3 regions of the Pantoea alhagi genome follow, and region 2 is predicted to be linked to each of the others. Evidence: predicted binding sites of a transcription regulator. Region 2 holds the regulator's gene; each other region holds the start of a gene.
The links. The regulator CRP, encoded in region 2, controls carbon source genes, mostly activating them, when cyclic AMP is high. The targets are predictions, from matches to a motif close to ATGTGANNNNNNTCACAT.
Positions count from the first base shown of each region.

Region 1: a site for CRP is predicted at 5,884-5,901, ahead of mlc (sugar metabolism global transcriptional regulator Mlc). Genes of this name have one in related genera too.
Region 3: a site for CRP is predicted at 5,354-5,371, ahead of B1H58_RS06870 (PTS mannitol transporter subunit IICBA). Genes of this name have one in related genera too.

Region 1 covers NZ_CP019706.1:3,753,577-3,763,581, forward strand. The annotation lists gene B1H58_RS17715 (ABC transporter permease) at 217-930, shown strand; gene B1H58_RS17720 (glycine betaine ABC transporter substrate-binding protein) at 942-1,853, shown strand; gene osmW (osmoprotectant ABC transporter permease OsmW) at 1,863-2,510, shown strand; gene osmV (osmoprotectant ABC transporter ATP-binding protein OsmV) at 2,510-3,646, shown strand; gene bioD (dethiobiotin synthase) at 3,758-4,441, opposite strand; gene mlc (sugar metabolism global transcriptional regulator Mlc) at 4,573-5,790, opposite strand; gene B1H58_RS17745 (LysR family transcriptional regulator) at 5,933-6,829, opposite strand; gene B1H58_RS17750 (MFS transporter) at 6,924-8,180, shown strand; gene tus (DNA replication terminus site-binding protein) at 8,314-9,252, shown strand; gene fumC (class II fumarate hydratase) at 9,346-10,005, opposite strand, start outside.
Region 2 covers NZ_CP019706.1:1,211,715-1,221,719, forward strand. The annotation lists gene B1H58_RS05755 (hydrolase) at 1-490, shown strand, start outside; gene B1H58_RS05760 (YheU family protein) at 494-715, shown strand; gene B1H58_RS05765 (phosphoribulokinase) at 839-1,708, shown strand; gene crp (cAMP-activated global transcriptional regulator CRP) at 2,024-2,656, shown strand; gene B1H58_RS05775 (YccS/YhfK family putative transporter) at 2,719-4,794, shown strand; gene argD (bifunctional acetylornithine/succinyldiaminopimelate transaminase) at 4,824-6,047, opposite strand; gene B1H58_RS05785 (aminodeoxychorismate synthase component II) at 6,139-6,726, opposite strand; gene B1H58_RS05790 (putative adenosine monophosphate-protein transferase Fic) at 6,767-7,360, opposite strand; gene B1H58_RS05795 (YhfG family protein) at 7,350-7,520, opposite strand; gene ppiA (peptidylprolyl isomerase A) at 7,619-8,191, opposite strand; gene tsgA (MFS transporter TsgA) at 8,466-9,647, shown strand; gene B1H58_RS05810 (cytosine deaminase) at 9,865-10,005, opposite strand, start outside.
Region 3 covers NZ_CP019706.1:1,470,778-1,480,782, reverse strand. The annotation lists gene B1H58_RS06890 (VirK/YbjX family protein) at 1-888, shown strand, start outside; gene B1H58_RS06885 (YibL family ribosome-associated protein) at 925-1,287, opposite strand; gene mtlR (mannitol operon repressor MtlR) at 1,349-1,894, opposite strand; gene mtlD (mannitol-1-phosphate 5-dehydrogenase) at 1,963-3,111, opposite strand; gene B1H58_RS06870 (PTS mannitol transporter subunit IICBA) at 3,178-5,094, opposite strand; gene B1H58_RS06865 (DUF3053 domain-containing protein) at 5,504-6,220, opposite strand; gene B1H58_RS06860 (HTH-type transcriptional regulator) at 6,636-6,932, shown strand; gene B1H58_RS06855 (hypothetical protein) at 6,985-10,005, opposite strand, start outside.

The DNA of each region.
Region 1 (10,005 bases), 1.7 Mb from region 2:
TGCCGTAAAACTGGCGAACCCTTCTGCGCGCTGCTATAGATTTAAGGCACCACGTTTGTTTTTGCTGATAAACACGTAAAAATCAGCAGTTTATCTTTATCGTCCGGCGTCGCTGACGCGTACCTGCTTTCCACGGCGCTATGCACACGGATTAATATAACAATTGCGGCATCCTTCAGGGATGCGCTTCAGATCATCCCCAGGAGAACGCTGTTCATGCATTTTTCCCCCGCGATTAAGCGAATCATTCTGGCGTTGCTGGTGATAGCGCTGGTGGCTGCGCTGTTGATTTACGGTGTCGGCCCTGAGGTGATTAAAGCGCGTCAGGTCGATTTAATTTACCTTGGCAGGCAACATCTCTGGCTGGTGGGTTGGTCGATGCTGTTCGCTCTGCTGGTCGGCATTCCCAGCGGTATTTTACTCAGTCGTCCTTATATGCGCCGCTGGGCGGAATACATTATGCAGATCTTTAATGTTGGCAATACGCTGCCGCCGCTAGCGGTGCTGGCTCTGGCGATGGTAGTGATCGGCATTGGCGACCGTCCGGCGATTATCGCGCTGTTTCTTGCTTCGTTATTACCTATTGTACGTAACACCTATGCAGGATTGATTGGCGTACCGGAATCGCTGCGGGAAGCGGCCAACGGCATCGGCATGACAAAAATGCAACGTCTGCGTCAGGTAGAGCTGCCTAACGCCTGTCCGGTGATCCTTTCCGGTATCCGCATCGCAATGGCAATTAACGTTGGCACCGCGCCGCTGGCGTTCCTGATTGGCGCCAGCAGTTACGGCGAGCTGATCTTCCCGGGGATCTACCTCAATGACTTCCCTGTGCTGATTTTAGGCGCGGTGGCGACAGCGCTGTTTGCGCTGATTCTGGATATGCTGCTGGCGGCCCTGGGTCGCTGGTTAAGCCCACATGCGCTGTAAAAAGGATGCTTATGACTATTTCTGTTTTGACCCGGACGCTGGGTACGCTGCTGGCGACGTTACTACTATGCCTCTCCTGTGTGCAGGCCGCACCGATTACCATGGCTACCAAAGGCTTTACCGAACAGCATATTTTGTCAGCAATGACCACGCAGTGGCTGAATAAAAAAGGCTTTCAGGTGATCCCTAAAACGAATATCCCGGTGTCGATCGGACGCAGCGCAATGCTGAACAAACAGATCGATATGACCTGGGAATATACCGGCTCCTCATTGATTATCTTTAATCATATTACGACCCGGATGTCCTCTGAGCAGGCTTATCAAACGGTAAAGCGGCTGGATGGTAAATTAGGTCTGATCTGGCTTAATCCGGCACCCATGAATAACACCTACGCTTTTGCCATGCAGCGTCAACGCGCCGAAAAAGAGCATATCACCACGGTTTCACAGCTGGTGGCGCGTATTGAGCAGATCCGCAAACAGGATCCGGGCCATAACTGGATGCTGGGTCTGGACCTGGAGTTTGCCGGGCGCGCCGATGGTCTGAAGCCGCTGCAAAAACTGTATGGATTAACGCTGGATCGTCCGCAAATCCGCCAGATGGATCCGGGGCTGGTGTATAACGCCATTCGCGACGGTTTTGTCGAGGCCGGGCTGGTATATACCACCGACGGACGGGTAAAAGGCTTTGACCTGAAAATTCTGGAGGATGATAAGCATTTCTTTCCCAGCTATAACGTGACGCCGCTGGTGCGTAAAGAGGTACTGGAGGCGAATCCAGGTCTGGCGGAGGCGCTCAATCAGCTTTCTGCACTGATCACAGATGACGTAATTACTGAGCTCAACAAACGGGTCGATATCGATCATCAGTCACCGCAGCAGGTCGCCCGCGATTTTCTGCAGTCTAAAGGCATGCTGTAAGGAGATGCTATGGATACGATACACTATATGATCGACAACTGGCCTCACCTTGTCGCCCTCAGCTGGCAACATCTGTGGCTGGTTCTGGTGGCGGTTGGCTGCGCTATTCTGGCTGGCGTGCCGCTGGGCATTTTAATTGTGCGCTTTAAATGGCTGGCAACCCCGGTGCTGGGGATCGCTACCATTGTGCTTACCATCCCTTCTATCGCGCTGTTTGGTCTGATGATCCCGCTTTTTTCCCTTATTGGTCAAGGTATTGGCGTGGTGCCGGCGATTACAGCGGTATTTCTCTATTCCCTGCTGCCGATTGTACGCAATACCCATACCGCGCTGGAAAGTCTGCCGCCTGGTCTGCGCGAAGCCGGGCGCGGTATCGGCATGACCTTCTGGCAACGCCTGCGCTGGGTGGAGATCCCGCTTGCCCTGCCGATTATTTTCGGCGGTATTCGTACGGCGGTGGTGATGAACGTAGGCGTTATGGCGATTGCGGCAATTATTGGTGCTGGCGGTTTGGGCCTGCTGTTGCTGGATGGCATTAGCGGCAGTGATATTCGTATGCTGATCGCAGGCGCACTGTTGATTTGCTTCCTGGCAATTATTCTTGACTGGCTGTTGCATCGCCTGCAGCTGGTGCTGACACCGAAGGGGATTCGATAATGATAAAGCTGGAAAACCTGACTAAAACCTTCATTCAGAAAAATGGCACGACGTTTAATGCGGTAGATAATGTCAACCTGCACGTACCAGCGGGAGAAATGTGCGTGCTGCTTGGCCCGTCCGGCTGCGGAAAAACCACTACGCTAAAAATGATAAACCGTTTGATCCCGACAACCAGCGGTAAAATTACCATTAACGGTGAAGATACCAGCACTCAGGATACCGTTACCCTGCGCCGCAATATCGGCTACGTGATTCAGCAGATTGGCCTGTTCCCTAACATGACTATCGAAGAAAACATCACTGTCGTGCCGCGCATGCTCGGCTGGGATAAAAAACGCTGCCGCGATCGTGCCAGCGAGCTGATGAATATGGTGGCACTCGATCCGCATAAGTTTCTGCATCGTTATCCGAAAGAGATGTCCGGCGGGCAGCAACAACGTATAGGTGTCATTCGTGCGCTGGCGGCGGATCCGCCGGTTCTGCTGATGGATGAGCCTTTCGGTGCGGTCGATCCGATTAACCGGGAGGCAATTCAGAACGAGTTTCTGGAAATGCAGCGCCAGTTAAAGAAAACCGTCATGCTGGTTAGCCACGATATTGATGAGGCGCTCAAGCTGGGCGATCGCATCGCTGTATTCGGTCAGGGAAAAATTGTGCAGTGCGCCACGCCTGACGAACTCCTGGCGAAACCGGCCAACGAGTTTGTTGGCTCTTTTGTCGGCCAGGATCGTACGCTGAAACGATTGCTGCTGGTCCAGGCTGGCGACGTGACCGACCAACAGCAAACCCTTACCGTTAAGCGGTCCACCCCGTTGTCAGAAGCATTCGTTATCATGGATGATAATGATATGCGCTCGATTACCGTGGTAGATAGCGATGATCGCCCACTGGGCTTTGTAAAACGGCGTGAAGCGCGCGGAGCCAGCGGCTGCTGCGAGGAGAAACTGCACAACTTTACCGTAACCGGCAAAGCGGAGGAAAACCTGCGTGTGGTGCTGTCAAAACTCTATGAACATAATATGGTATGGATGCCAATTGTGGATGAAGAAGGCCGCTACAGCGGCGAAATTTCGCAGGATTATATTGCTGATTATCTGAGTTCAGGCCGTACGCGTCGCGCACTCAGTCGCTAAACATAAGATGCGCCCTGTGGGCGCATCAAAAAATGGTTACCTTGTTTGCGTAGGGCATTTTCTTCCTGCCCCCGCGCTTTATTCGGTAACTGTGCGTATACCCTCTGCGAATCAGGCGACAGCCTGCGGCAGTAAAAGCGAAGACAGATCGATATAATCTGCCAGCTCGCGCTCTTCGGCCCGAGGCAAATAAGGCAGCTCGCCTAACAGCGGCGCCGGGATTTTCTCCTGCAGCACCTGGATAATTTCCGCATAGTGCGCCAGCCCCGGATTGATGCGGTTGGCGACCCAGCCCATCAACGGCAGACCATCGTTAATGATCGCCTGCGCCGTCAGTAAGGCATGACTGATACAACCCAGCTTGATGCCGACAACTAACACCACCGGCAGCTGCTCCTGAATAACCCAGTCGGATAACGGCCGCAGATCGTTCATCAGGCTGCGCCAGCCGCCGGTCCCTTCCACTACCACCACATCGGCCTGCGCTTCTAACGCCTGCAGGCCGCTGCTCAGACGCGCATAGTTAATGGCTTCGCCGCGATGGGTGCTGATTTCATCTTCAAGCAGCGTAACGGGATTGATCGCTTCATAAGGCACATCAAGCGTGGAGGCGCGATGTAATATCAACGCATCTTTATTACGTAGCCCGTCTGTCGTCATCTGGCTGCTTTTGGCTACCGGTTTATATCCCACTACCGCCGGGTGCGTTTCCGCCAGTTTTTGCATCAGGGCACGTGTAACAACTGTTTTACCGACGGCGGTATCCGTACCGGTAATGAAAAGACGACTCAGCATAGCAACACTCCGGCAGGCTGTCGGCCTGAAATAGTTAAACATTAATCATCGGTTTATGTTGCACAGTGTAGGAAATCGCGCTTTTGCACAGCTTGCGTTAGCGCAATTTTTTAGTGATAACTGAAATTAGATTAGCCCTGCAACAGTTTGATAAGCAGTTCACCGTTATAAAGGGCGTTTTTGACCAGCGCAGCGCCGGGCATCGTGCCGACGTTGGGGAATTGGGTGGGTTCAACATGTATATCGGCGCTGTAAGCTGGCAGCGCCTGCTGGCGGATCGAGGCGCCGATTGCCGGATACAGCACCTCGGCGGCGCGGTTAAGCGGAGAGCCAATCAGGATTTTTTCCGGATTGAACAGATTAACCATAATGGCCAGAATGCGCCCAACGCTATTGCCAATCCCTGTAATGATATCGCGTGCCAGCGGATCGCCATTCAGTGCCGCATCGCACAGTGACTCCACCGTTAACGGCTGATGATTCAGAATAGAACTGAGCGCGGTCTGCATACGCTGTGACGTCAGTTCCAGAATGCTGCCGATACTGGCGACCGTCTCCAGGCAACCATGGTTGCCGCAATAGCACTGCTTGCCATACGCATCCACCTGCGTGTGCCCAATTTCAACCAGCGCGCTGCGGCTGTTATGCAGCAGGCGTCCGCCGGTGATTACGCCTGCGCCGACATTATCATCAATGACGATCTGGATAACATCGCTGGCCCCGCGCGATGCGCCAAACAGTGATTCAGCGATGGTCCAGGCGCAAACATCATGCTGAATATAAACCGGCAGACCAGTATGGGCGGACAGTTCCGGCCCCAGCGGCATATCAGCGACCTGATAAAACGGCATGCGATGAACCATACCTTTACCGGAATGAATAATACCGGGCAAAGTAATGGCGATGGCGGTCAGCCGCTCCAGCTGGCGCTGATGGCGGATAAAAAACTGATCGATTTCAAGGATAACGCGGTTTAGCAGCGGCGTCTCGCTCTGCACCGGCAGCGAGCGGGTCTCTTCGGTAACCAGCGCGCTGCTGAGGTCGCGTAGCGCCAGCGTGATCTCGCCGTTGCCAATCCGAACGGCCAGATAGTGCCAGGCAACGGTATCCAGAATCAGGCCAACCGCAGGCCGACCACGACTGCCCGGCTCCTGATACTCCGTTTCCTGTACCAGATGGGCTTCCAGCATTTCACGGACAATTTTGGTGATACTGGCTGGCGCCAGCTGGGCCCGCCGGGAAAGCTCAATACGCGATATCGGGCCAAATTGGTCGATCAGGCGATATACAGCCCCAGCGTTTGTCTGCTTGATCTGGTCAATATGACCAGGTTGACTGTCCGCTATCACTACCCCTGCTCCCACTTATTTTCGCGCTTCAAAATAAACCTGCTCAGGCTATGGTGGATGAGATATTAACAGGCGTCAACTATTTGATTCGGAATGTGATTTACTGCACAAAAACAGGGCCAGGCAGAGAGTGAATAATCAATCAGGCCTGCGACCCGGTGAGCAACAAGGATTTCATTTGCTTCATTTGCGCACTGATTTCACGCTGTTTTGACCAGACCAACCACATTTCCGACCAGGCATCCGCTTCCTGTAGCGGCAACCAGACCACGCCTGCCAGTTGCGCACGGCGAAAAGAGGCGGGCAAGATAGATATGCCCAGCCCGGTGGCAACCAGGCCAAGGATGGTCATCGCCTCGCCAACCTCCTGCGTGATATAAGGCTGAATTTGGTAGCGCTGCAGAAGCGCCATCGTTTCGCCATACAGTGCGGTGCCGCTTTGCGCATCGAAAAAAACAAAAGGTTCGTTGGCCAGGGCAGTAACCGAGACGCTTTGCTGACTCGCCAAAGGATGCGCATGATGCACTATGCAGCAAAGCGGCTCACGCAGCAGCAGCTGCCATGCCAGCGTTTCCGGCAGGGGCGTGTTACGCATTACGCCAAAATCCAGTCGCCCTTCGCTTAAAGGCGTCAGTTGTTGGCGAGTATTCATCTCCTGCATTTGAATATGCACCTGCGGAAAACGCTGACGATAGGTAAACAGCGCATCGGAAACGGCGGTAATAAAAGGCGCCGATGAGGTAAAACCGATACGTATCTCCCCTTCTTCTCCCTGATGTAAACGCGCGGCGCGGCTGGCCGCCTGCTCAACATCCAACAGGATCACGCGCGCATCCTGCAGGAACTGATGTCCCGCAGCGGTAAGCTGAACGCTACGATTAGTGCGCGCCAGCAAACAAGCGCCTACCTGCTGTTCAAGCTGCTGAATTTGCTGGCTTAACGGCGGTTGTGAAATATTCAATCGCAGCGCCGCCCGGCCAAAATGCAGCTCTTCCGCGACGGCTATAAAGTAACGAAGATGGCGAAGTTCGATATTCATATTTTAAATGTATCAATTCAGATAATTAATATATTAGACAGTATAATAAGGTCGCCCCACAATTAAATAGTTGATGTTTAAATAAGGAACTATTGTGGAACGCTCATCTCAGGGCGTGACGTTACCCGCTGACAAGGTTCAGCGTGTCTCGCCCGCTGTCGTGAATAAAAACCTCTATATCAAACGCGGCACGCCGCAGTTTATGCGCGTAACGCTGGCGCTGTTTTCCGCAGGTCTCGCCACCTTTGCCCTGCTCTACTGCGTTCAGCCTATTTTGCCAGTGCTTTCCCATGAATTTGGTGTTTCGCCCGCAACAAGCAGCATTTCGTTGTCAATTTCAACCGCTCTTATGGCACTGGGGCTGCTGGTAACCGGACCGCTTTCCGACGCCGTAGGCCGCAAGCCGGTAATGGTGATCGCGCTGCTGCTGGCAGCGATATGCGCCCTGATCTCCGCCACCATGCACAGCTGGCACGGCATTTTGATTATGCGGGCGCTGATTGGTTTATCGCTAAGCGGCGTGGCTGCGGTCGGTATGACCTATTTGAGTGAGGAGATTCATCCCAGTGTGGTTGCCTTTTCCATGGGTTTATATATCAGCGGAAACTCTATTGGCGGGATGAGCGGTCGTCTGCTGAGCGGCGTTATTACTGATTTTAGCTCCTGGCGCGTGGCGGTAGCCGTGATCGGCTGTTTTGCCCTGGCTTCAGCGCTGATGTTCTGGAAAATTCTGCCTGCTTCGCGTCATTTTCGGCCAGCTTCACTTAATCCCCGTAGCCTGGCGATTAACTTTCGCCTGCACTGGCGCGATCGCGGTTTACCGTTGCTGTTTGCGGAGGGTTTTTTGCTGATGGGCGCCTTCGTTACGCTATTTAATTACATTGGTTATCGTTTGCTGAGCGCGCCCTGGTTTCTCAGTCAGGCGGTTGTTGGCCTGCTGTCGGTGGTTTATCTCACCGGTTCATGGAGCTCACCCAAAGCGGGGGCGATGACGGCCCGCTATGGACGTGGCCCGGTTCTGTTTTTCTCCACGGCTTTGATGCTGTGTGGCCTGCTTATCACGCTTTTTAATTCGCTGTGGCTGATTTTCCCGGGAATGATGCTGTTTACAGCCGGATTCTTTGCCGCCCACTCCGTCGCCAGCGGCTGGATTGGCCCACGTACGCGGCGCGCCAAAGGGCAAGCTTCATCGCTGTATCTGTTCAGCTATTATGCAGGTTCCAGCATTGCGGGCACCCTGGGCGGCGTATTCTGGCACGCCTGGGGCTGGACAGGCATTACGACATTTATTGCCGTAATGCTGCTGTTGGCGTTGCTTGTCGCCAGCCAACTCCACAGTAAAAAACTCTAGCCCGCCTTCTTCTGGCCGCCCTGGCGCGGTCTTTTTTTCTGCCTGACTGATGATTTCCCGGTTGCTGGACTGGTATTTTTAATTATTAATATGTATGTTGTAACTAATGTTATTTTTCACCGCAGGAGCCGCCATGCCTCGTTATGACTTAGTGGAAGATTTGCGTCAGTGCGCTGATCAGCTTGATGAGGAGCTTAGCATCCTCCAGCAACATTTAACGTCGCTGCCGCTGCTGGTCGGCCGGGTGTTCTCGTTACCGCCAGTAGCAAAAGGTACTGAACACGATCCCATAACGCAAATCAGCGTAACCCAGCATTTGGGGGATGAGGCGCGACAGCTTGCTTTGCAGCACTATTGTCGTCTGTTTATTCAACGTCAGTCGGAAAATATCAGCACCAAGGCCGCTGTACGCTTACCCGGCGCGCTCTGCTTTGAAGCAGACAGCCACCAGCATGCCCTTCTCCATCAGCAGGTTGATAAAATCAATCTGCTTAAGGCGCGGCTGGAGCAGATCATTACCGTGGAATCTGGCTTACCAAGTGAAGCACGTTTTGAATTTGTGCATACGCATCTGCGCGGCCTGCTAACGCTAAACGCCTACCGCGCCATTACCCTGCTGGATGCGCCAGACAGCGTGCGCTTCGGTTGGGCCAACAAACATATTATTAAAAATGTGACGCCGCAGGAGATTGAGGCAAAGCTGGAAAAGAGCCTGAAGGCGGGCCGCGCGCAGGCGCCCTGGACCCGTGAACAATGGGCGGAGAAGGTACAGCAGGAGCTGATCGCGGTGCAGTCATTGCCTGCGGGCGCGAAGCTGAAAATCAAGCGGCCGGTTAAAGTGCAGCCGATTGCACGTATCTGGGATAAAGAGCAGCAAAAACAGACGCAGCTGGCCTGCCCTTCCCCGCTGCTGGTGCTTTGTCCGGATCGGCAACAGGTGCCGGTATTAGGTGAGCTGTTAAATTATGATGCGGATAATATTACCCATCGCTATAAGCCGCAGGCGGATCCGCTGTGGCTGTTGATCCCGCGACTGCATCTTTATTGCGACAGGCCAGTAAGCCCGGTTTAAGGGAAAGATGACAGGCAAAGGGAGATGGCATAACGGCGCTGAATGGTCAGATGCAAAGAGAAAAAACGGGGCCAGCTGGCCCCGGGAGATAATTTACTGCTTCATGCTGCCAACCATCTCTTCTGGTCGAACCCAGGCATCAAACTCTTCTTCCGTCAGATAGCCCAGCTTCAACGCGGACGCTTTCAACGTCAGCCCCTCTTTATGCGCCTTTTTAGCAATTTCAGCGGCTTTATCGTAACCGATATGAGTATTCAGCGCGGTCACCAGCATCAGCGACTCGTTCAGCAGTTGCGTAATACGATCGCGGTTTGGCTCGATGCCTACGGCGCAGTGATGATTAAAGCTATCCATACCATCTGCCAACAGACGAATCGACTGCAGGAAGTTATGAATGACCATCGGACGGAACACGTTCAGTTCAAAGTTGCCGGACGCGCCGCCAATATTAATCGCCACATCGTTACCCATCACCTGACAGCAAAGCATGGTCATCGCTTCGCACTGGGTCGGGTTAACTTTGCCCGGCATAATAGAGCTGCCGGGTTCATTTTCCGGAATGGCAATTTCACCGATGCCGCAACGCGGGCCAGATGAGAGCCAGCGCACATCGTTAGCGATTTTCATCAGCGAGGCCGCCAGACCTTTAAGCGCGCCGTGCGCATGCACCAGCGCATCGCAGGTCGCCAGCGCTTCAAACTTATTCGGCGCAGTGACAAACGGCTGACGGGTCAGCGCGGCCAGCTCTTCAGC
Region 2 (10,005 bases):
CGTTACGGTTTCGGCGCCGCTAATGCTGGAACCGTGCAGCGCCAAACTTGAGCAGGGATTTTCCCGCGTCTATCAGCGTTATCTGTTAAGCCAGCTCAAGCTCAACGCCCGCCGCAAACTACAGGCCTGGCCCGGCACGCTGCCGGTAGATCTGTTGCAGCTTAACGCGTTAAAGCGCCTGCGTGACTTTGATGATGCCATCACCGCCCGCGCCCACGGTTTTGCCGATGCCGGTGACTATTACCGACGGGCCAGCGCCATGCCGCTGCTGCCCGGCATACGTAAGCCGCTGTTAATTATCCATGCGCAGGACGATCCCTTTATGACCGATGAGGTGATCCCTGATATGGCGCGATTACCTGCTAACATTGAATATCAACTAACGGAATATGGTGGCCATGTCGGCTTTGTCGGCGGCACGTTACGTCGCCCGCAAATGTGGCTGGAGCAGCGTATTCCTCAATGGCTATCACCTTATCTGGATAACTAAGCTGTGATTATTCCCTGGCAAGATCTCTCCCCGGAAACCCTGGATAACCTGATTGAAGGTTTTGTACTGCGCGAAGGCACGGATTATGGCGAGCAGGAGCGCTCCCTGTCGGAAAAGGTGGAAGATGTCCGACGTCAGCTGAAAAGCGGCGAAGCCGTGCTGGTCTGGTCGGAACTGCATGAAACGGTCAATATTATGCCGCGCGGTCAGTTTCGCGAAGGATAGTGATGCGGTCAGCTCTGTGCGGCTCGTCACATTAACGTGGTCTGGCGGGCCTGCCCGATGATGACACCTCTGACCGAAACGTGATAACAATGCTCATCGCCCGATTTAATCCAGAGAGTATTTATGTCAGCCAGACATCCGATCATCGCGGTGACCGGCTCCAGCGGAGCGGGAACCACCACCACCAGCCTTGCCTTTCGTAAGATTTTTCAGCAGCTTAATCTGCATGCCGCTGAACTGGAGGGTGACAGTTTCCATCGCTATACGCGCCCGGAAATGGATATGGCGATCCGCAAAGCCCGCGATTTGGGGCGTCATATCAGTTACTTCGGACCAGAAGCCAACGACTTTGGCCTGCTTGAGCAAACCTTTGTTGAATATGGCGAAAATGGCCGTGGCCAGTCACGTAAATACCTGCATACCTATGATGAGGCGGTGCCGTGGAATCAGGTGCCAGGTACCTTTACGCCGTGGCAGCCGTTGCCGGAGCCAACGGATGTGTTGTTTTATGAAGGACTGCACGGCGGCGTGGTGACGCAGCAGCATAACGTGGCAGAAAAAGTGGATTTGCTGGTTGGCGTGGTGCCCATCGTGAATCTGGAGTGGATCCAGAAGCTGGTGCGCGATACCAGCGAGCGCGGCCATTCCCGCGAAGCGGTGATGGATTCCGTGGTGCGCTCAATGGAAGATTATATTAATTACATTACGCCACAGTTCTCACGTACCCATCTTAACTTCCAGCGCGTACCCACCATAGATACCTCAAACCCTTTTGCCGCACGTGCTATTCCTTCGCTGGATGAAAGCTTTGTGGTGATTCATTTTCGCGGGCTGGAAGATATCGATTTCCCCTACCTGCTTGCGATGCTGCAGGGCTCCTTTATTTCTCATATTAATACGCTGGTGGTGCCGGGCGGAAAAATGGGACTGGCGATGGAGCTGATTATGCTGCCGCTGGTGAAACGCCTGATAGAAGGCAAAAAAATCGAATAAGAGGCATGCCACTCTCTCTTGCCCGGCCCCTGATAAGTAAGCAAATTGTCAGCCGGGGCGTTCATCAGCTAAACGGCAATTGTCCGATTCAGCACAAGCTGAAGCGAGACAACAGGAGACAGTAAGATAAAGCTGTGCTACAAACAAAGCTGTAATATTTTCGTTCTATGAAACGAAAACGGGACGACGGCACGCCTTGAGGCCTCGCAGTTGCCCGTATAAATTTCCAGCAGGAAACGCTTGAAGATTTCAACGCCTGACAGGGAAAACTGCCCCCTGTATTTAGGGCACGATTACAACAGAGGATAATAGCGAATGGTTCTCGGCAAACCGCAAACAGACCCTACACTCGAATGGTTCCTGTCACATTGCCATATTCACAAATATCCATCAAAAAGCACATTGATTCATCAGGGTGAAAAGGCCGAGACGCTCTATTACATCGTAAAAGGTGCGGTTGCGGTACTGATCAAAGATGAAGAAGGCAAAGAGATGATTCTTTCCTATCTTAATCAGGGTGATTTCATTGGCGAGCTTGGCCTGTTTGAAGAAGGCCAGGAACGCAGTGCATGGGTACGCGCGAAAACCGCCTGTGAAGTGGCTGAAATTTCGTATAAAAAATTCCGTCAGCTGATTCAGGTTAATCCTGACATTCTGATGCGTCTCTCTTCCCAGATGGCTCGTCGCCTGCAGGTGACTTCAGAGAAAGTAGGCAATTTAGCTTTCCTTGACGTGACCGGCCGTATTGCACAGACGCTGCTCAACCTTGCTAAACAGCCGGATGCGATGACGCACCCGGACGGGATGCAAATCAAGATTACCCGTCAGGAGATCGGCCAGATCGTCGGCTGCTCACGCGAGACGGTGGGCCGTATTTTGAAAATGCTGGAAGATCAAAACCTGATCTCCGCTCACGGTAAAACAATTGTCGTTTACGGCACCCGTTAAGCTACTCTGAAGACACGGCGTGGTGCCTGGCATCACGCCGTGTCTGTTTTGGTGATGTAGCGATGTGGCGGAGAATTATTTATCATCCCGAAGTGAACTATGCCCTGCGTCAGACGCTGGTGCTCTGTTTACCGGTGGCCTTTGGCTGGCTACTGGGGGATTTGCAAAAAGGATTGCTCTTCTCGCTGGTTCCCGCCTGCTGCAATATTGCCGGACTCGATACCCCACACCGCCGCTTCTTTAAACGCCTGATCACAGGCGGCTCGCTGTTCGCACTCAGCAGTTTTCTTCTTCAGTGGCTATCGCTACAGCAGGTGCCCCTGCCCGCGACGCTGTTTGTCATGGCGTTAGTGCTGGGCGTAACCGGCGAAATCGGCCCGCTTCATGCACGTCTGCTGCCAGCTTCCTTAATTGCCGCTATTTTTACGCTCGGCCTGGTGGGCAATATGCCGATCTGGGGGCCGCCGTTGCTCTATATCGGCGGTACATTCTGGTACGGGCTGTTTAACTGGTTCTGGTTCCGGCTGTGGAAAGAGCAGCCGATGCGGGAGACGCTCAGCCTGCTCTATCGCGAACTGGCGGATTACTGCGAAGCCAAATATACCCTGCTGACGCAGCTTACTAATCCGGAAAAAGCCTTGCCCCCGTTGCTGGCGCGCCAGCAAAAGGTGGTTGATCTGATTAACACCTGTTATCAGCAAATGCATATGCTGGCCGCTAACCGCGATCATAACCATCGACGCCTGACGCGTGCTTTTCAGGTGGCACTCGATCTGCAGGAGCATATTGCCGTTAGTCTGCATCAGCCGGAAGAGGTGCAAAAGCTGGTAGAGCGAAGCCATGCGGAAGCGGTTATCCGCTGGAACGCGCAAACCATCGCCGTACGGCTGCGCGAGCTGGCGGACGACATGCTTTATCACCGGCTGCCATCACGTTTCACCATGGAAAAACCGCTGCTGGGACTGGAGAAAATTGCGCGTCGGCATCCGGAGAATCCGGTCGGCCACTTCTGTTATTACCATTTCAGCCGCATCGCCCGCGTGCTGCGTACCCAGCGCCCTCTTTATCGTCGCGATCTTATGGCCGATCGCCAGCGTCGGCTGCCGCTGCTTTCCGCGCTGCGCAGCTATCTGTCATTTAAATCTTCCGCTCTGCGTACCGCGGCACGCTTTGCGGTGATGCTGGTATTCGGCAGCGTACTGGCGCTGGCGTTCAACGTACCGAAACCCTGGTGGATCTTAATGACCATCATGTTCGTCAGTCAGAATGGCTACAGCGCAACGCGTGTGCGTATCCAGCACCGCGCGCTTGGCACGCTGGCAGGGCTGATTATCGCCGCTGCAGCCCTGCGTCTTGCGGTACCGGAATCGCTGGTGCTGTTAATCATGCTGATCATTACCTTAGTCAGCTATCTGTTTATCCGTAAATATTACGGCTGGGCAACCATCGGTTTTACCGTGACCGCCGTTTATTCATTACAGCTGCTGTCGTTAAACGGCGCGCATTTCCTGTTGCCGCGTCTGATGGATACGCTGATGGGATGCTGCATCGCTTTTGGCGGCATGGTCTGGCTGTGGCCGCAGTGGCAAAGCGGGCTACTGCGGCAGAATGCGCATGATGCACTGGAAGCGTATCAGGATGCTTTACGGATGCTGCTGGGGAGCGAGGCATCACCGCAGAAGCTTGCCTGGCAGCGGGTACGCGTTAATCAGGCGCATAATGCGCTGTTTAACTCCCTGAGCCAGGCGATGCAGGAGCCAGCGTTTAATACCCGCTATCTGAACGATATGAAACTTTGGGTCACGCACAGCCAGTTTATCGTTGAGCATATCAATGCAATGACTATTCTGGCCCGTGAGCACACCATGCTGACGCCTGCGCTGGCGCAAAGTTATCTGCAGTCGTGTGAAATTGCACTGCAGCGCTGTCAGCAGCGGCTGGCATATGACGGGCCGGGACAGGATACCAATATTCTGCAAGGAGAAGCAGAGAACCAGGAAGGGCCGATGACCATTATGGAGCGTCATGTAAAGCGTATCCTTGAGCACCTTTCAGTGATGCATACTATCTCATCTCTGGCATGGAGCCAGCGGCCGCACCACGGTAAATGGCTGGTACGCCGCCTGCGTAAAGGATAAGCGCGCCCTGACATCGGGCGCGCCCTGAATCATGCGGGTTTTAATACTTTTTCGGCAGCCCTGGCCAGACGCGCCATGCCATCACCAATATCCGCCAGCGGGATCACCAGCGAAGGCGCAAAGCGCAGAACATCGGTACCCGCCGTTAAAATCATCAGGCCTTCCGCAGCGGCGGCATTAAGAATATCGCGCGCTTTGCCCTTATGCTGCGGCTGAAGCTCCGCCCCGATCAGCAACCCTTTGCCACGGATCTCGCTGAAGAGATCCAGTTTGGCGTTGATGGCTTCCAGCGCCTCAATAAAGCGCTGACGGCGTTGCTCAATGCCATCCAGCACCGAAGGAGTATTAATCACATCCAGCGCCGCTTCCGCTACTGCGCAGGCCAGCGGATTACCGCCATAGGTGGTACCGTGTACGCCAGGCGTCATCGCCGAGGCGATCTCATTAGTGGTCAGCATCGCACTAATGGGGAAGCCGCCGCCCAGCGCTTTCGCTGAGGTCAGAATATCGGGCTGCACGCCATAATGCTGATAGGCAAACAGCTTACCACTGCGCCCCATCCCACTCTGGACCTCATCCAGTACCAGCAGCGCCTGATATTGATCGCACAGCTGGCGCAGCCCCTGCATAAATTCCTGCGTGGCGGGCATAACGCCACCCTCGCCCTGAATCGGCTCAACCACAATGGCACAGGTGTGATCGTCGATCACTGCCTTCACCGCCTCAAGATCGTTAAAAGGTACGTGGACGATATCGGCCGGTTTGGGTCCAAAACCATCAGAGTATTTCGGCTGCCCGCCGACGGAAACGGTAAACAGCGTGCGGCCATGAAACGCGTTATGGAATGCGATAATTTTACTTTTATAAGGGCTATGGCGCGTGGAAGCATAGTAGCGCGCCAGTTTGAAGGCGGCCTCGTTGGCTTCAGCCCCTGAGTTCGCAAAGAAAACGCGCTCGGCAAAAGTCGCGTCAATCAGCTTGCTGGCAAGACGCAGCGCGGGTTCATTAGTGAAAACGTTGCTGGTATGCCACAGCATTTCTCCCTGAGTTTTCAGCGCCTCTACCAGCGCCGGATGGCAGTGGCCCAGCGCGGTTACGGCAATGCCGGCGGTAAAATCGATATATTCTTTGCCCTGCTGATCCCACACCCGGCTGCCTTTGCCTTTTACCGGCACAAACTGTGCTGGTGCATAAACCGGCAATATAACCTCATCAAAGGTCTGCCGCGTAACCGCCATTTTTTCCGCTGCCATTCGCTACCTCATTTAATTTTACACTGATACGCTGTGAAAAAATAATCATTAAATATGCATAATAAGTCAAACGGAATCGCAGCGTACGGAATTAAACAGCGGCTTGTCTACGCAAAAAATTAGCCAGCAACGCATGCCCCTGCTGGCTCAGGATGCTTTCCGGATGAAACTGCACGCCCTCAACATCCAGCGTCTTATGACGTAACCCCATGATTTCATCCGGCTTACCATCACGCAGGCTCCATGCGGTGACCTCCAGGCAGGCTGGCAGCGTCTCTTTTTCCACAATCAGCGAGTGATAGCGCGTTACAGTCAGCGGCTGCGCCAATCCGGCAAATACGCCAGCCTGCTGATGAGCAATCGCGGAGGTTTTACCGTGCATAACCTGACGCGCGCGAATCACGCGTGCGCCGAAAACCTGCGCCAGCGCCTGATGGCCCAGGCAAACGCCAAGCAGCGGCAGCCGCCCGGCAAACGTGCGGATAGCGTCCAGAGAGATACCTGATTCATCAGGCGTGCAGGGACCAGGAGAGATGACCAGATGCGTCAGCGGCAGCGCGTGCATTTCCGCCAGCGTAATTTCATCATTGCGGCGCACCAGTACTTCCGCTCCCAGCTCGCAGAAGTACTGGTACAGGTTCCAGGTAAAAGAGTCGTAGTTATCAATAAGCAGCAGCATTGTTACTCCGGGCTGACCAAAACGCCGCTATTCTACGCGCTTACTTCGGCTCGCTCACTACGTTACTAAAGATATCGGTCAGCCCCTGCAGATCGCCATTCACGCTCTCTTCATTTGCCCGCAGCCAGGCTTCGCGTTCAGTCTTGCTCCAGTCAATGTCATAGCCTGCATGAATAATTAACTGTTCAAAGAAGAGGCGCTGCGCGCGGCCGTTGCCGTCGCGAAATGGATGCAGCATATTGATTTCGCAGTAATAATGCGCCAGCCGCGCCACAAACTGTTCAAAAGGAAGATCGGCCAGGCCATTCTCTTCCTCAAGCGCTTCCATCAGGGCGTTACCCTCCTTCTCAATATATTCAAAGTGGCAGAAAGGCGTATCGCCGAGATAGAGATCGATCTCGCGAATTTCTCCAGCCCAGTCATAGAGATCCTGAAATAGCGTCCGGTGGATAGCACACAGATAAGGAAACCCCAGATTGCGCGGCCCCAGCTCAATGGTTGCCGCCCGCAGCGAAGTAAATGCGACCTCCGCTTTTTGCAGTTGGGCGGTATCATGTAAATTGAGCCGGTTGCGCAGTACGTCATCGTTCTGCCAGTAGTAAGGATCGCGCCCGTTCATTGCATTAGCCGCCATATTGCCTCCGTAATGCCTCTAAACGCTGTGCGGCCTGCTCAGCATCCAGCGTCACTTCCGCAAAAGACAAGCCTTCCAGTTTACTACTGGCCAAAAAATTCGCGTTGCGCCGCTGTTGCCATAATGTGGCTTTCTGCTTTTCGGTCAGTTTTGTTGGCATACCGCCTCCGGTCAGAGAATAGGTGACCTAAGTATAAGCAGCAAATTACCGCTCTGCAGGAAGGGTGGCGTGCCGCCGCAGACGCGACGGCAGAGAAATCAGGGCAGGACTTTCGCGGAAAGGATAACAACCGGCTTGCTGGGGACATTTTGATAAGGCCCGATATTTTTGGTCGGCACCTGAGATATTTTGTCGGCTACATCCATGCCTTTCACTACTTTACCAAACACGGCATAGCCAAAATCACGCTGCCCATGATCCAGGAAAGCGTTATCGGCAACGTTGATAAAGAACTGGCTGGTAGCGCTGTCTTTTTCAGCGGTACGCGCCATAGCAATCGTGCCGCGCGTGTTACGCAGGCCGTTATCCGCTTCGTTTTTGATGGGCGCGTTGGTGGGCTTCTGCTGCATATCGGTCAGGAAGCCGCCGCCCTGGATCATAAAGCCGGGGATCACACGGTGAAAAGTCGTATTGTTATAAAAACCGTTATTAACATAATCAATAAAGTTCTTAACAGAGACCGGTGCTTTCTGATTATTCAGTTCAAGTTCAATATTACCGGCTGACGTGGTCAGGAGGACGTGCGTATCGCCCTGCGCAGCGAAAGTTGGGGCAGAAAAAGTGGACAGCGCCAAAAGTGCCGCGACCGCTGTCAAAGTACGTTTCACCATGAATAATTCCTTACTGAGGCCACAAAAACTAAACGAAATTGATTGTAAAGAGCATGCCAGGCAAGAGCCAGCATTTTACCTTTATTTACGTAAACAAACCTGATAAGCAAACGTTAACGTCGAACAAATAAAGGGTGATTTAAATCACATTATTGATGAAATCAATGAATGTGATTTCATCGTTGGTTTGATCGCGGCTGAAATTTCTTTACACTTCCGTCGACAACTCCTGCGCTGCTTCAGCCAGGCCCTTTGGCTCAAGGTTTCCCCAACTATGACTAATCGTAACCGCATTGGACTGACGTGGATCAGTTTCTTTTCCTATGCGCTCACCGGCGCACTGGTAATTGTCACCGGGATGGTTTTAGGCGATATCGCTAACTATTTCCAGCTTCCGGTCTCTGAAATGAGCAACACCTTTACTTTCCTCAACACCGGCATCCTGGTGGCGGTATTTTTAAACGCCTGGCTGATGGAAATCGTGCCGCTGAAACGCCAGCTGATTTTTGGCTTTGTGTTGATGGTGTTAGCGGTGCTGGGCCTGATGACCAGCCATAGCCTGAGCGTTTTCTCGCTGTGCATGTTTGTGCTGGGCGTGGTCAGCGGTATTACGATGTCGATCGGCACCTTCCTGATCACCCATCTTTATGAAGGGCGTCAGCGCGGATCGCGCCTGCTTTTTACCGACTCCTTTTTTAGCATGGCCGGTACGATTTTCCCGGTTATCGCCGGGATGTTGCTGGCGCGTCATCTGCCCTGGTACTGGGTTTATGTCTGCATCGGCGTGATCTACCTGGCGATCTTTGTGCTGACGCTGAGCGTTGAGTTCCCGGTATTAGGCAAGAAACAGCATAATGCACAGCCGGTAGCTAAAGAGAAATGGGGCGTGGGCGTACTGCTGCTCTCCATTGCCGCGCTCTGCTATATCCTCGGCCAGCTCGGCTTTATTTCATGGGTGCCGGAATACGCCACTAAAACCATGGGCATGGATATTAGCGCCGCCGGACAGCTGGTGGGTAACTTCTGGACCTCCTATATGATCGGCATGTGGGTGTTCAGCTTTGTGCTGCGTTTCTTTGATTTGCAACGCATCCTGATGGTGCTGGCTGCGCTGGCGACGCTGCTGATGTATTGGTTTGTCAGCAGCAGCGAGCCTGACATGCTGAAGTGGATCATTATCGCCCTTGGCTTCTTCTCCAGCGCGATCTATACCACCATTATCACGCTCGGCTCGCAGCAGACCCGCGTTTCCTCGCCGAAACTGGTAAACTTTATTCTGACCTGCGGCACCGTTGGCACCATGCTGACCTTTGTGGTCACCGGCCCGATTGTGGCAAAAGGCGGCGCCCATGCCGCACTGTTTACCGCTAACGGGCTTTACGCCGTGGTGTTTGTAATGTGTCTGCTGCTGGGCTTTGTCACTAAGCATCGTCAGTTCGGTCACGCTGACCATTGATCTTTACGGGCGGAACGGATGTTCCGCTCACAGGCGGTGAATAAACTCAAGGCGCGAACAGCCCAGGCAGAAGAGTAAAGCGTCCCGCGCTATGAACAGCGCGGGCCGAGCTGTCAGGGATGACGTTTTTTGCATCTTTACGATCGGCCTGGGCTCCCTGCGCAGGCTCCGTTACCTTCCTTTCGGCGAAACCTTGATTACGTTGGCGCTGACTTTCTTAATCACGTTTAAAATTCACCTCTTGCGCCTCATTGAGCCAGATCTGCGTACGCGCCGGTTCGGTGGCGGCAATCACCCTTCCCTGCCGGATTGAGTAACGCACCGGCACCTGACGCCGTACCGCATCAAAGCCGTTTTC
Region 3 (10,005 bases), 260 kb from region 2:
CTGTTTTTCCAGCTAAGCTTTGGGAAATTTAAGCCAAATAAACTCTGGGAATGCCCACGCTTTCGGCTGAAGTTTTTACTGCGTTCGCTGGCTTATCCCGTAACCACTTTTTCTTATATGGAGCAGATGGCTGAGCTGCCGGCCATGCGTCAGGCGCTGCTTATTCAGGGATTGCTGCCAGCGAAGATCCATCGCCCTTATCTTTGCTCGCTATTTAGTGTGAAACAGCGGGCGCAGGCGCTGTTGGCACATTACCGCACTCTACAGCAGCTGCCGCATACGTTATATCAGCTGTTCCTGTCGCCGGTGGATCAAACCGTGGCGCGCCTGCAGGGTAAAAATAATGCGCAGTTTGATATTGTTTGCAGTACCGGGCGTTACGATCGGGAAGGCGAAATAACACTGGTGCTACTCTATAACGCGGTGACCCTTGCCTCGCTCTCTTTTTCGTTTATTGAACAGCAGGGTCAGCGAGCAATATTAATTGGGGGATTGCAGGGGCCGCGTAAAACAGTAAACGCCGATATGATCCGCGAGGCCACAAAAGCCAGCCACGGCCTGTTCCCTAAACGCGTATTAATGGAAACGCTGTTTTACCTGGCCGGGCGCTGCCAGATTAAACAGATTCAGGCGGTAGGGGATAATACGCATGTGTTTCGCAGCCTGCGCTACCGCCACAGCAAAAAAGAGGTATTTCACGCCAGCTACAGTGAATTTTGGCTGTCGTTAAATGGGGAGGCGCTGCCGAATGGTATGTACCAGCTGCCGCTGGCAATGCCGCGTAAACCGCTGGAAGAGATCGCCAGTAAAAAACGCGCGGAGTACCGTCGGCGCTATGAGTTTATGGATGCGCTGGAGCAGCAGCTGGCGGAGGTTGGTGGCCGGTAAGGCATCAGGCCGGGCTTAATCCCCCGGCCTGCAGGCTCAGAAAGCTTTAGGCGCGAAGCCGGTCATCTCTTCCAGGCCCATCTCTTTACCCAGCGCGGTCATTGGGTGCACCACCACCAGGCCGCGCACGCTTTTTTTCAGCGCGCCCATATTTGCCTGCTCTTTTTTGGTGATAGCCCGGCTGAAAGGCAATTTTTGCAGCTTCTGTGCTTCTTTGCTCAGCTTCTGGTCACGCACGTCACGTAGACGTTCGATCTCTTTGACCAGCGCTTCTTTTTCTTTCAGCAGCGCGCCGAGTTTCTCCGCATCGCCCGATTCCAGTAACATCGGCTCTTTACGATTGAGCGCATCCAGCAGATCGCTGAGGCGCTTGATTTCGGCTTTTTCCTGCTCTTTCATGACGATTACCTGTACTGATGAATAACCGATAGGATACACGAAAAGCGTGCGGGACGCGGGGCTACTTTTTAAAGGCCTGCTTCATGCTGATACGGGAGATCAGCTCGGTCAGCGAAAGCACCATGGTTGAACGCAGCACCTGTTGATAACGCTGTTGCTGCATGGCGCGCAGCTGTTCATCATTGGCAGAGAAGTCAGGGCGGGGCGGCCAGGCGCTGACACAGTGCAGCTCGCTGAAGGGTCCCAGAATCTCATCATCGCTAAAACGATAGTCGCTGCTGTCATGGTTCAGCTCTTCACGCAGCGCCATCAACAGCTCGCAGTCTTCATACTCCTGGCGACTAATCACGCCCAGGCCGTAAATCAGCTTCAGCCTTACTGACATCTCACCCAGCGGGCCATTGCCGAATAGCAGCGGCTCGACGGCATATTTCACCGCATAGTCATCCTTGCGAAACACCTGAAGCACCAGCAGATTGACCGCCTCGGTCAACAGCTCGACGGCGGCAATCAGGAAGCTTCTTACCGAGCGTCCGGCATTCAGGCGCTCCAGCACCTGATTTTCAAAAGCCTGCTTCTCTTCCATTGTTGCCTGTACATTTATCATTCTGCGCGCGGGCACAGCCTGGCTGTGCCCTCGTTGCTCGCCGTTAAACCGCATCGGCAGCGTGCGCATTATGGCATTGCAGCATAGGCCTTAACCACCGCGGCAACCACTTCGCTATTAATATCAAGACCGGAAACCTGTGCCAGCGCAGCCTGCGGGCCCGCTGATTTCAACAGTGCTTCCAGCTCCTGCGCCTGCGGATCCTGCGCGCTGCGATAATGCATGGCGGCAGCGATGCCTTTAACCAGATTATCGTGCGGTAGCTGATACTCCAGCGTGCCCAGCGTAGGCTTGATCAAACGGTCACCGGCGCTGAGCTTACGCAGAGGCTGACGACCAACGCGCTCTACGTCATCTTTCAGGTAAGGGTTTTCAAAGCGACCCAGGATCTTGTCGATATAGGCGGCATGTTTCTCCGGGTCAAAACCGTAGCGTTTGATCAATACTGCGCCGCTCTCCTGCATCGCACCTTTAACCACTGCGCGTACCGCTGGATCGAGGATAGCGTCGCGAATGGTTTGATGCCCGGCCAGCTGTCCCAGGTAAGCGGTAATCGCGTGACCGGTGTTCAGGGTAAAGAGCTTACGCTCAACAAACGCCATCAGGTTATCGGTGAGTTCCATGCCCTGGATGGTCGGTAAATCGCCTTTGAACTGGGTTTTATCCACAATCCATTCGCTAAAGGTTTCCACAGTGACCTCCAGCGGATCGTTGCTGCCCGCTTCGCCCGGCGGCACGATACGGTCTACGGCAGAATCGACAAAGCCGACGTGCTGCTCAACCCAGGCGTGAAGATTTTCCGGCAGGGCGGCCAGCACATGCTGTTTTAGCTGGCTGGTGCCACGCACCATATTTTCACAGGCAATGATATTTAACGGGCGGGAATTAGCGCTATCACTGCGTTTGGCCAGGCCGCGCGCGATACTGCCAGCGATGCGCTCCAGAATCTGTGGGCCAACCGCCGTGGTAACGATATCAACCTCGGCAATCAGATCGATCACCTCATCGCTGGTGCTGTTTACCGCGCTGACGCCGGTAACCGTTTCCACCTGCGCCTGCTCACCGACAACGTGAACCGGATACTGGTGGCGCGCGTTCAGCGCATCAAGCACGGCCTGGTTCACGTCGGCGAAAATCAGTTCAATACCGGCGTCTGCCAGCAGCTTGCCGATAAATCCACGACCGATATTACCGGCACCGAAATGTAATGCTTTCATCGTTGCTAAACCTTTAAACAAGAAAAGGGTAAGGGGCCGACGTGGCCCCTTAACTTAAGTAAGCGATCAGGCGGGCTGACCGGTCAGCAGATCCAGCACTTCCTGCACGCTGGTGGTGTTGGCCAGACGCTCAATTACGCTTTCATCATCCAGCGCGTTGGTCAGGCTGGTGATAACCTGGATATGCTCGTTGTTACGGGCGGCAATACCAATTACCAGGCGGGCGATATCTTCTTCTTCTTCGCCGAAGCGTACACCCTGCGGATACTGGCAGAACACCACGCCGGTTTTCAGCACGCGATCTTTCGCTTCAACCGTTCCGTGCGGCACCGCAATGGATTCGCCCAGATAGGTTGGCGTCAGTTTCTCACGTTCCAGCATCGCATCGACATATTCTGGCTCAACATAACCGCCTTTCACCAGCTGCTCACCGGCAAAGCGGATCGCCTCTTCCTTGTTGACGGCGTGTTGACCAAGGAAAACGTTGCTGGCGCCCAGCTTAAACAGATGTTCGTTACTGGTGTCATAGCTGTCGCTCAGGGTAGCCGTTACCTTTTCACGATGACTGGCACTGCGCTGCGCTTCTACCAGACGCGCGGTTAAATCGCTGTACAGACCGCTGTCGAGGAAGTTATTCAACGAAATATGCTGTGCGTGCGGTGCCTGGCGCATGGCGCGCTCGGTCAGATCGCGGTGGGTGATCACCAGGTCAACATCGCCCGGCAGGGCATTGATGGCGGTATTGGTGACGGAAATCTGCGTCAGCCCGGCATCCTGCACTTTCTTACGCAGCACGCCTGCGCCCATCGCGCTGGAGCCCATACCGGCATCGCAGGCAACGATGATTTTACGCACATGGCTCAGATCGCCGTTCATCGCAGCAGCAGGCGCACCCGCCTGACCTTTAGACTGCGCTTTCATATCCTGCATACGGCGGGTTGCCGCTTCGATATCGTCTTCGTCTTTGACTTTGCTGGTTTTCAGCAGAATTGCGGACACTACAAAGGAGACGGCGAAAGCAGCCAGAATAGCGGCGATGTTGGCGAAGTAGGCCCCTTTTGGCGTCATCGCCAGGACGGCAAGGATCGAACCCGGGGAAGCCGGAGAAACCAGGCCGCCGTTAAGCAGCGTCAGGGTGAAGACACCAGTCATACCGCCGAGGATCACCGCCAGCAGCAGGCGCGGCGCCATCAGCACATATGGGAAGTAGATTTCGTGGATGCCGCCCAGGAAGTGGATAATGGCTGCGCCGCCAGCGGACTGCTTCGCATTGCCCCGACCAAAGAACATATAGGCCACCAGCACGCCCATGCCCGGACCCGGGTTCGCTTCAATCAGGAAGAATATGGATTTCCCGGCTTCGCTGGCCTGCTGAATGCCCAGCGGCGAGAAGATACCGTGGTTAATGGCGTTATTCAGGAACAGAATTTTCGCCGGTTCCACAAAGATAGAGGTCAACGGCAGCAGGTTGTTCTGCACCATGACATTCACGCCAGCGGCAAGAATACGGGAGAGACCTTCCACCAGCGGACCAATGGCAAGGAACGCCAAAATAGCCAGCAGCATGCCGATAATGCCGGCGGAGAAGTTGTTAACCAACATCTCGAAGCCACTTTTAATTTTACCCTCTACCGTGCGGTCAAAGGTTTTGATCGCCCAGCCGCCCAGCGGACCGGCAATCATGGCACCAAGGAACATCGGCATATCGGCACCAACGATCACGCCCATGGTGGTGATCGCGCCAACGACGCCGCCGCGATCGCCGCCTACCAGACGGCCACCGGTATAACCGATCAGCAGCGGCAGCAGGTAGGTAATCATCGGGCCAACCAGTTTCGCTAACGTTTCGTTAGGTAACCAACCGGTAGGAATAAATAGCGCAGTGATGATACCCCAGGCGATAAACGCACCGATATTGGGCATCACCATATTACTCAGAAAGCGACCAAAGCTTTGAACCTTGACCTTGACTGATGAGGACATAAAAACACACCCCTTATTGTTACGCGCTGACAAATAAGAGAGCGCGTGATTTTGTTAAGACGCTTCGGCGGGGAGCCGTCGAATTACTGTATGCAGGCGGACTCTAGCATGCGTTTATGACGCTGCGTAGTGAGCCAGATGAAGTGAGAGAGATCACGCTTTTTGGGGAGGGAAAAGGGCGTTTTTCGTGAGTAGGATCACATAAAGAGGCTTCCTGAAAAGCGTCATGCTGAAATAATCACCGCACTCATACGGTTTTATGTGATAAATGTCACATTTTAGTGCTGCCAATTTGTTTCTAAATTGTGATGTTGATCACAATAAACTTTTGGATGAAAATGCGGCAGATCACACTTTTGCCTGGACCGAAATGCGGGTGCCGTAATTTACAGGGCACCCGCTGTGGTTTTTACTGTAGCCCGTTTTGAACGGCGTTTTGCGCCTGCGTCAGCGCCTGCGCTTTCGATGATACGTTGCTCATTAACGTATTGTACTGGCTGGCCTGTTCCTGGGTGGGGAACTGCACGCCGTTATCATTGAAGGAAACGCGCGTCCCCTGCTGTTGCAGAAAATCGCCTGCCTGCACCACATCCTGACTCAGCGATTGCAGCGCTGGCAGCAGCGGCTGCAGGGTAGCTGCCGGCTGTGTAACGACCTGGGTATAGGCGCGATCGTAAATCGGCTTCAGATCGTCAGGCTGTTTCAGCGCGGCTTTGCTGCTGTCCGCCTGGCTTTTTGCGTTTTGCAGCTGCTGCGCCAGCACGCTCAGCGTACCGCTTGCCTGACGCAGCGCATCGCGGCGCGTAAGATAATCCTGCGGAACACGCAGCGCGGAAAGCTCGTCCACTACCGGACGCAGACCCTGGTCCACCGCTTTGTTTATCTGTTGTGAAAAGCCATAAATAATGGCGTAATCGCTGGCGTAATTACCAAAGCGCTGTTTTTGATCCTCACTCAGCGCAGGCAAATGTTCGCCGCTGCGCATGACGGTATTCTGTAAAAAGTCACTAAAGGCCTTGCGCTGTTCACCCTCTTTATCACCGCAGCCGGTAAGCTGCAGGATGACCAGTACTGCTGCCAACGGCAGCCACAGACGCGTCCAGCCGCGGGAAACTCCGGTCGCCATAGCGTTTACTCCTGTAAATTAACAAACTCACTGTTTAATAAGGCCGCCTCTCGCCGCCTTTTTAAGGTGCCTAAAGCATAGATCAATGCGATTAGGCTGAATATGGGGAAGAATGAATTAATCACGAATTATCGTGAAGTTAGCGATTCCGTGGTTGTGATAACCCTTTTTAAGCAGAATGCAGGCCAAGTAAGGCGCTAACTGGCGGCACGGCTAAAAGCCGCCAGCAAGATCAAAAAATTTTTTAAAATCGGGCGGCAAAACTCCAGGAATCATCTAATACTTAAATTCCCGATTTATGTTGCACAGCTCTGACCCCTTCATTCATGCAACAAACCGGCATTCTGAGCCTGGGCTTCAGGTTCTTATCTCTGTTTTCCTTCACGTTGTTCAAAGTGAGTTTTAGGAGTTTGCTATGGAAGTAAAAGACCCCATGGTTGAGTTACTTAGCAGTCTTGAACAAATTGTATTAACACGGAATGTCGTTGGTGCCCCTTTAGCGCAGCAAGAAAAAACGGTTTCAGTGCCAGAACCACAACGCCTGCGCGAAATGACCGGTATGAAAATTGATGAATTTGCCCGCGTGATGGGCGTGAGCGTCTCTTCAGTGAAAAGCTGGGAAGCGAGACGCACCCGCCCATCAGGTAGTGCCCAAAAGCTGATGCAACTGCTGCATTCCAATCCCTATCTGGGGCGGCAGCTGCTTGACTGAATGCGCAGAACGTAAAAACCCGCCTGATGGCGGGTTTTTTTATGCCTGACGTTCAGACGGGATGATGAATCAGCGGATCTGTCTGAGGAGCGGCGGGAGGGATAAGATATGATGTTGTATCAAGCTCCGCCCTTTCAGCTATCGCCCAGAGATCGCCGGTTGCCGCTGGCAACACGAATCCGGCAGATGTCAGCGCGTCATCGGGTAGTGATGTACTTTCCCTGTGCGATGCGTCCTCCACAATCCCCTGATCCAGTCCGAGGTCGGCCAGCGTTAAGGTCTTCTCCGGTAGCACGGCGTCAGACGCGCCAGTATTGAACGTCAGCGACGTTTCATTGGCGATGGCCCATTCGCCGCTATCGGGATCGTTGAAATAGATGCCCGCCTCTAAGCGATGCTCGCCGTCGGCAATGCCCGCCAGATCGCCTGCCGGAATGGCCACTTTCCAGTGACCGCTGCTGTCAGTGGTGGTCTCCCAGCGTAAATTATCCAGGGTAACCACAACCTGCTGCCCGGTCCAAAAATAAAGGCTGGTGCCGCTGAGCACCTGCACGCTGTCCACTTCGCTCTGGTCGATAATGTTGTCGCCCAGCGGGTTTATCAGCATTTGCGGAGTATAGGCTCTGCTGCCTTCATCCTCGGTAAATTCCAGATTTCGGGCAGTAACCACATTGTGTTGCCCCGCCTCGCCCAGCGTGACGCGAACGATTTGTGCATCATAGCTGTCCAGCGCCTGCATATCTTCGGCGGGGATCGTCAGGCTCCAGCGTGGATTAGCGGCATCGCCCGTCAGCGTGGTTTGATAGTGCTTGTTGTGAAATTCAATATCTACGCGCGTGCCCAACGGCGCGATGCTGGCATCCAGCACACCGCCGCTAAGGGTCAGGCCATTGTCATAAACCTCGAAAGAGGTGATCAGGTTTTGCCCGTCAACCGTATCCAGAGTAGCGCCAAATAGCGGCGCGTCGGTATCGGTATTCAGCGTCAGGGTGCTGGTGTCGCTTAGCTCGCCCCACTGTACCTTTATCGGAACCTCACCATCGGGCAGGGCGCGGATATCCTGATCCGGGATCCAGACCATCCAGCTGCCGTTGGTTACCTGCGCGCTGTAGCTTTTGCCGTTCAGCGTCAGGCTAATATCGCTCCAGTCGTTGCCGGTAAAGGTGCCGGTAATCAGATAGTCTGGCCGAAGGTCGTCGGTACGGATAATAACATCATCGCCCCAGACCGGATCGAGACGCACATACGGGCCGTCAGGCGGCACCGCCGGATCGAGATTAATGTAAACCGTATCGTCAGCGCTGTCGCCGTTGGCGTTATTACGCACCGTGGCTTCGAAAATGACGCCGCCGGTACGTAGCTCAGGGACTTTATCTGCCGGGATCGTGACCTGCCATTGACCCTGATGTACTTCCCCGGTCCAGGCCCAGTCGCCCAGCTGTAGCCAGACTTCACTGCCGTCGGAGATGTTGGTAGCACTGCCGCTGACCGTTAAGCCGTTGAGCTGGTCCAGCGTAAGGTGGCCATAATCCTCCAGCGAGTCGATAGTCAAAGAGGCGATATTTTCTGTGGCCTCGCCTGGCTCGACAGTCACCCAGCGCTCGCCGGTGAGCGACCCGCCGTTGGGGTTGCTCCACTGATCATCGCCCGGAATCGTGACTTCGATACGCAGCTCGCCCGCCGGTAAATTTTTCAAATCATCGGCAGAGAGCGAAACGCGCCATTCGCCCGTTTGATCAACAATACCGAAAAAGGCGTTATTGCCCAGCGCATCGGGAAAGCGTAACTCAACAAATTGTCCGGCTGGCACATTTAAACTATCCCCGGTGATGGTCAGCTCCGTCTGTTTTTCGCGTGCGTTGATGATGTCATCGCCGGAGACAGGATTAATCACCACTCTGGTTTCGCTGCCGGTATCGATGCCGCTAAAATAGATGGTTTTGCTGAGTTCAGCGGTTTCGCCCTGGGCGTTGGTGATGCTCAGCACCAGCGGTATCTCGCCGGTTGGCTGTGATAACAGATCGTCAGGGGCAACCGGCAAACGCCAGTCGCCATTTTCATCGACTCGCGCCTGATAGCGCAGGTCGCCAAAGGTAACATTCAGGTAGCTGCCAGCCGCGACGTTAGTGACATGGCCGGACAGCACTTCTGTTAGCAGCGCCCACTGGATGTCATCGGCGTCAAAGTTGTTGTAAGGCACATCAAGCGTGATATAGGGCATGGTTAATGATTCACCGACGGTAAATTCGCGTACCGTGGTGGCGGTTTCGCGTAGATCTTTTACCCAGGCGATCAGTGTGGCAGGACCCTTATTCAGGTCCGCCAGATCGCTGGCCGGGATCTCCGCCTGCCAGTGATTATTTTTTACCGTTGCGGCATAGATATCGTCTCCGAGCTGTACCCAAACCTCTTTACCGCTGGCTACATTGGCGGTGGTGCCGCTGACGATCAGGCTGCTTTGCTGCTCGATTGCCGTTAGCAGATCATCGCCGGAGATACTGTTGACGTTAATCTCTGCCGCATACGAGGTGCCTTTTTCGTTGGTGACGGTAAAGGTGCGCTCGTCGCTGCTGTAGCTGTCGCCATAAATACTCGGTGCGCTAACGGAAAGGGTATGTTCGCCAGGCGTCAGGCCTTTCATCATTTCAGGGGTCAGTACGCTGCTCCATGCGCCGTTGGCATCGACCGGCACCTGCCAGCTTTTTCCCTCCAGCGTGATGGTCACCATCTCGCCTTCCGCTACCCGCTCCGTCAGGCCGGAGATCACCTGGCCGTGCATCTTTTCACGGCCGATCAGTTCATCATTGCCGGCAATAGGGCTAATGGCGATACCCGCTGCGCGGCCATCTAACATATCCACCACCGACACCTTACGGATTTGCTCGGTGGCGTAGCCCTGGTTATTGGTCACGCTGACCACCAGGTCGTGAGTGACGCTGGGATCAACATTAATCAGGCTGGTAATCGTTGAGGGCGACAGGGGAATACGCCATTCGCCATTTTTATCCACCAGACCCTGATAAGTCTGGCCGTTAAGGGTAACCTGAACGTAATTGCCGCTTTCTACATTGCG